2 linked regions of the Flexistipes sp. genome follow. The protein of the gene in region 1 interacts with the protein of each later gene in a pairwise test. Links are inferred from orthologs where the notes say so. Each region holds a gene or a part of one and is shown on either strand. Other genes may lie near its edges.

What was found.
Region 2: the proteins of recA (region 1) and dprA interact in binary tests that used the Bacillus subtilis proteins (3 or more experiments, as listed by UniProt). The link is inferred for Flexistipes sp. from one-to-one orthologs.

What each region holds. Positions count from the first base shown.
Region 1 is NZ_JAXKVW010000001.1:175,961-179,201, forward strand. What follows is about bases 327-3,235. They hold recA (recombinase RecA), read right to left. Parts: upstream 2,350-3,235; coding sequence 1,303-2,349; downstream 327-1,302. Other genes in these bases: UMU13_RS00765 (type IV pilus twitching motility protein PilT), read right to left, coding at 327-1,310; thpR (RNA 2',3'-cyclic phosphodiesterase), read right to left, coding at 2,360-2,908; UMU13_RS00780 (competence/damage-inducible protein A), read right to left, coding at 2,908-3,235. Outside these bases: UMU13_RS00760 (regulatory protein RecX), read right to left, coding at 1-208; more of UMU13_RS00765, read right to left, coding at 189-326; more of UMU13_RS00780, read right to left, coding at 3,236-3,241. UniProt on the Bacillus subtilis protein: Multifunctional protein involved in homologous recombination, DNA repair and competence.
Region 2 is NZ_JAXKVW010000013.1:58,486-61,816, reverse strand. The notes cover bases 101-3,099. They hold dprA (DNA-processing protein DprA), read left to right. Parts: upstream 101-1,043; coding sequence 1,044-2,156; downstream 2,157-3,099. Other genes in these bases: topA (type I DNA topoisomerase), read left to right, coding at 2,634-3,099; UMU13_RS09235 (DUF494 family protein), read left to right, coding at 2,157-2,582; selB (selenocysteine-specific translation elongation factor), read left to right, coding at 101-1,063. Outside these bases: more of selB, read left to right, coding at 1-100; more of topA, read left to right, coding at 3,100-3,331. UniProt on the Bacillus subtilis protein: Protein that helps load RecA onto ssDNA during transformation. Binds cooperatively to circular ssDNA, is able to bridge different segments of DNA. Favors the loading of RecA onto SsbA- or SsbB-coated ssDNA and formation of RecA-DNA filaments.

The sequences.
Region 1 (3,241 bases):
TTAGCTTTGTCAGTGTAAAAAGTTTCACAAACCGTTCATCATCAATAAAATTGAACCGTTTCAGCTTATCCAGAATTGCACTCACTTCACTCTCGGACAAGTCGAATCTGCGTTTAAGTCTGTAAGCTATCTCTCCCTCGGTAAAATCTTTCTTAGCTAATATACCATAAACATAACTTTCGGGAGTTTTATTCTGTCTGCTCCCCATTATTATCCTGCCATTTTGCATCGGATGTTGTTGTTATCCCTTTAACTCTGAGAGTAAAGTCATCGGGGCGGGTGGCCCATTTAACAGCCTCATCATAAGTAACCAACCCTTTTTGGTAAAGTGAGTACAGAGACTGATCAAAACTTTGAGAACCGTACATACTTTTGCCTGATTCCATAAAATCGCCGATCTGACTCATTTTTTCTTTATCGATTATACAGTCTTTAATCGTCGGTGTGTTTACCATCACTTCCACCGCCGGAACTCTTCCTTTTCCATCGGCCTTTGGAACCAAGCGCATTGAAATAACCGCCTTAAGAATAGAGGCCAGCTGCATCCTAACCTGTCTCTGATGATAGGGAGGAAATACGGTAATAATCCTGTTAATCGTCTCAGGAGCATCCAGAGTATGCAGGGTGGACATTACAAGGTGTCCCGTTTCAGCAGCAAGAAGTGCAGTCTCGATAGTTTCCACATCTCTCATCTCACCAACCAGTATCACATCCGGATCCTGTCTGAGGGAATATTTCAAGGCATCAGGAAAATTCAAAGTATCCGTACCTATTTCCCGTTGGGATATTATCGATTTATTGTCTCTGTGCAGGAATTCAATTGGGTCTTCAATAGTTATCACATTAACTTCTCTTTCTGTATTAATGTATTTTATCATGGAAGCCAAAGTTGTTGATTTACCTGTACCGGTCGTTCCTGTAACAAGAACCAGTCCCCTTTGCTGCATTGCCACGTTCTTGAGAACCTCAGGCAGATTGAGCTCTTCAATAGAGGGGATATTTCTGGGGATCGACCTCATTACCAAAACAACGCTCCCCCTCTGAAGATAGGCATTAACCCTGAAACGACCCAAATCTTTCACACTATACGAAAAATCAGCTTCAAGGCGTTCTTTAAACTTTGCCCTTATGTTATTACTCATCATTGAAGCGGCTGTTTTCAAAAGCTCTTCAGCTGAAAGTTTTGGGAAATCGGGGGATTGAATAAGCTTGCCGTCTATCCTGAAAATAGGATGTCTGCCGGCTTTAAGGTGAATATCCGAAGCCCTTTTTTTTACTGCAGTAGTCAAAATACTGGTAATGTCAATCATCGGGCTGTTCCTCCTGTTTTCGTCCGGCTTTTTCAGACGGGTTTTCCGTTACAGGGATATTGTGATTCTTTTTAATCTGATTCTCTATTTCCTCTGCTATCTCACTGTTTTCCATTAAATAGGCTCTGGTATTTTCCTTGCCCTGTCCAAGCCTGGTATTGCCGTAACTGAACCAGGCACCGGCTTTGGAAATAATATTTTCCTTTACTCCCATATCAATCAAAATGCCTTCTCTTGAAATCCCTTTACCGAACATAATGTCAAACTCCGCCTGTCTGAAAGGAGGAGCGACTTTATTTTTCACAACCTTAGCCAGCACATGATTGCCTACTGTTTCATCCTTTTCTTTAAGAGACGCTGTCCTTTTCACCTCAACACGAACCGTTGAATAAAATTTCAAAGCATTTCCACCTGTTGTGGTTTCCGGATTACCGAACATAACCCCAATTTTTTGCCTTGTCTGGTTAATAAAAACCAAAGTCGTTCGGGACTTGTTGACAATACTCGTTAATTTTCTCAAAGCCTGGCTCATCAGTCTTGCCTGAAGGCCCATGTGCGCATCGCCCATTTCCCCTTCAATCTCCGCACGTGGAGTCAACGCCGCCACCGAATCAATAACAACGACATCAACAGCTCCGCTTCTCACAAGTGTTTCAGCAATTTCCAAAGCCGCCTCGCCGCTGTCTGGCTGGCTGACAAGCAGATTATCCGTGTCCACACCTATAGAATCAGCATAAACCGGGTCCATCGCATGTTCCGCATCTACAAAAGCCGCCACACCGCCTTTTTTCTGCGCTTCTGCAATTACATGCAGAGCAACAGTAGTTTTACCGCTGGACTCTGCACCGTATATTTCCACTATCCTGCCCCGGGGGACACCACCCACGCCCAGTGCTATATCCAATGAAAGGGAGCCTGTGGGAATAACGGGGAGCTTTTCAGCAGCTTTATCTCCAAGCCGCATAACAGCCCCTTTGCCAAAATCCCTCTCTATTTTACCCAAAGCCAAATCAATTGCCTTTTGCTTGTCCTTATCCATTAACTACCTCCTAATACTTAGCTTTTTTATTATATAAAGTTTCATATACCGGACCTTTCGAAGTTAAACTGCTTTTAATTAAATGAATGGCATCTAACTTCACTCGCTCCTTTTGAAAAAATTTATTAACTTTATTTATTTTATCAAGAAATGCATCTTTATCATATAACTTTTTCACCCTTAACAGAGTTAGATGAATCCTGAATGGTTTTTCGTCAAAACTAATTCCTAACTTATCAAATTCATTTTTCATATCCCGGTAAATTGTACACAAATAATCCGAGTGACCCTTTAAAAAAACAACTTTAGGAAAATTGCGGCTCCCGAAGAAACCTGCTCCGTCAAAAAGTATCTCAAAAGGCGAAAGTGTCACATTATCCATCACCTTTTTTATATCTTCAACAACCGTTTCTCTCTGCTCTCCGAAAAAAAACAGCGTAATATGCATATTTCCCGCTTTCACCCGCCTGAAATGCATGATTTCTTCAAATTCATCACTGAGTCCACTGACTCTGCGGGAAAATGCCGTCGGTATCTTCACTGCAACAAAACATCTCATCAAATTGCCAGCACCTCCTGCTCAGCAATTATTATCGCCCGTTTGGCACTTCTTTCTCTTACTGTTTCCCTGTCACCGGTAAAAACGAAATGCTCTACTTTTACCTTATCTTTAATACTGACTGCTATATATACAGTTCCAACAGGTTTTTCCGGACTGCCTCCGGACGGCCCGGCAATACCAGTTACCCCTATTCCAACATCTGCACCGGATATATTTCTTATATTTTCAGCCATAGCTTCAGCGGTTTCACTGCTGACAGCTCCATGGTTTTCCAAAACAGATTTTTTAATGCCAAGGAGCTTTTCCTTAATATTATTGCTGTAAGAAACA
Region 2 (3,331 bases), on another replicon or contig:
ACCTGCGGCATCTTTTTATGCGAGGCTAAAGACATTCAGCAGTATATCAAAAAGAGATGTTATAAAACATAATAAATCATACAGATTTCTTATAGGCACCTATGCGGGAGAAGCCAAAATTATACTGCTGGGAAAAAAATCATTAAATGCCGGCGAAAGTGCACTATGTAAAATTGTCCCTGATAAACCTTATACTCCTCTATTCGGTGAAGCATTCTTTCTACGGAGTCTAAGCCCTCAGATTACCGTTGCAGGCGGAAGGGTTTTGTCCATAACCAATTTCGGTCTGGCTAAAAATAACCTGGTCACTTTCCTCAGCTGTATGGAAAACGGGAAAACTGAAGAAGCTTTCAAAGTACTGGAAACCAACATTGAAGGGACATTCGATATCCCGACTCTGATACAGTTTACGGATAAAAAAAGCGACGAGATAAAACATCTTATAAAAAAATATTTTATTTCAGCCGGCAGAACAGTGACACCCGGAAAATACTTTTCAAAAATAACAGATATGGCAAAAGAGGAGATATATTCCGGCAAAACAGTATCGCTGAGCGGCTATCACAAATATTTTAAAAACAGTGAAAATATCTGGAAGATATTCAGGGAAAATCTCATACGCCTGGCTGAAAAAAACGGTTATACATACGAAAACGAAAAAATTTTTAAAAAGAGAAAGTCGGAACACGAAAAACTTGCTGATGAAATCTATGAAAAAATGTCTCAGGACGTATCCCTCAGCAATGCCGCAAATTTATCAAGCTTCTTAAATATTCCCGAAAAAGCGGCGGCAAATGCACTCACCATACTGGCTAACAAAGGAAAAGTCAAAAAGCTGGATGAAAAAAATTTCATCAGAACGGATATTTTTGATGATTTTATTCAGCTTGCTGTAAAAACCGCAAAGAAAGAGCAGTACATCGATCTGAAGAAAGCAAAAACAATCATTGAGGCACCGCGGAAAATCCTTATCCCTTTAATCGAACAGCTTGACAAAACGGGTTTATTTACTAATAAAGATAACAAACGGTATTTAAAGGGGGATGAAACTGCAGAATTTTGATTTGATAGAGCAGTACCTCGCTTTAAAAAGTATCAAAGGTATCTCAGATAATTCAATAAATTCTCTTGTCAGGAAAACGGGCAGCCTTGATGGTGTTTTCAATATGGACTCAGAAACATTAAGCAATGCCGGTTTCAGCAGCAGTCAAATCGGCTCAATTAAGAACTACTCTGTAGAGAAAACATTTCTCAAAAATGAACTGGAAAAAATCAGAAAATATAAAATAAGAATGATTCTCCGGGAAGATGATCTTTATCCGGCTTTGTTAAAGGAAATAAATTCTCCTCCTGCTTATCTGTATACATACGGAGATATCAGTGTACTGGAGAATCCGTCCATTGCAGTTGTAGGGGCAAGGAAATGCAGTAAAAGCGCTAAAGAATTCGCATTTGAACTATCAGTTGAACTTGCGGAAATCGGATTTAATGTCGTAAGCGGTTTTGCTGCCGGTATAGATATCAATGCCCATCTCGGTGCAATTAGCAAAGGGCACACAACAGCCGTTTTTGGCAACGGTCTGTTAAAGGTTTATCCCGGCTACAACAAAAAGTATATGAAAGATATTCTGAAAAACGGCTGCATAATCTCCGAGTTTCCTCTTGAAGAGGAGCCTCTGGCAATCAATTTCCCAAAAAGAAACAGAATCATAAGCGGTTTGTCACTGGGAGTAATTGTAGTGGAAGCTTCGGAAAAAAGCGGCTCACTTATTACTGCACGCTATGCTGTTGAAAATAACAGAGAGGTATTTGCCGTACCGGCATGGCCGAAAAATCACAACAGCGCCACAAACAAACTCCTGAAAAACGGAGCAAAATTAACGGAAAATTATATGGATGTTGTGGAGGAGTTTACAAGATTCCTAAATTTTCCAAAAATGGTTGACAATAAAGATGATGACTATAATATTAATTTTGACTCGGGCGAAGAAAAGGAAATTTATAATATTTTAAAAACTGAACCGCTTTCAATAGACGAAATCTGCATGCATTCCGGTAAAAATGCTCCCACGGTAATCACTACTTTATCAGGGATGGAATTAAAAGGTATGGTTCAGTACGATATGGACGGCAAATACTCAGTCAGGAGGATTTAAATGGATAAAATTGTTATAGCCTTAAATCTTATAATAGATTACATAGATACAGACGAAATAGTGAGTGAAAAGGATATTACCGACTATCTTCAGAATACAGGTTTTGATGATTATGAAATAAGACAGACTCTTTCCATATTGAATTTCGGTGTTTACGACTCCCCGAAAGCTATGCGTATTTTCACTGTACCTGAGAAAAACAAAATTACGGAAAAAGCTCTCCAGTATCTTCAGAAACTCAATATGGCGGGAATTCTGGATTTTATTACACTTGATGAAATCATCGACAAATCACTGGAATCCTCAGATCAGAAAATCGACGTGGAGCAGATAAAACAGATAGCTCTTTACACTCTGCTTGAAAAAAAATCCTACATATTTAAGAACGACTACGAAAGAGACGAAGAAGATTATTATATACAGTAACAGGAAATCCAGCCTGATTCACATTATTTTAGAGGACGGGGTGCAGCTTCTATGTCAAATGTAAAATCAAATCAATCCCCACAAAAAAAGGGAAAAAATCTTGTTATTGTTGAATCTCCCGCCAAAGCTAGAACAATTGAGCGGTATCTTGGCAGGGATTTCACGGTAATGGCAAGTGTCGGACATGTAAGGGATCTGCCCAAAAATGAGTTGGGAGTTGAGATCGAAGATAACTTCACACCAAAATACAAAACAATAAAAGGCAAGAAAAAAATAATAGATGCACTGAAATCTGCAGCCAAAGAGGCGGATAAAATCTATCTTGCAACTGACCCGGACAGAGAAGGTGAAGCTATAGCCTGGCATATTGCTACCGCATTGAAAACAAAAGCGGATAATACATACCGTGTCCAGTTTAACGAAATTACAAAACAGGGAGTAAACGAAGGCATAAAAGAGCCCGGCAGAATTAATATGAACAGGGTGAATGCCCAGCAGTCCAGAAGAATTCTTGACAGGCTTGTCGGCTACAAGGTCAGCCCTCTTCTATGGAAACCTTTAAAATACGGTCTGTCTGCGGGAAGAGTCCAGTCCGTTGCCTTGAGACTGATATGCGAGCGTGAAGAGGAGATTGAAAAGTTTGTACCAAAGGAATACTGGACATTGGACGGATATTTTGAAAAATCCGCAGGCGCACCGGAGTCAAAAGGGGAAGCTGTAAAAGCACGGCTGGAAAAGAAAAACGGAAA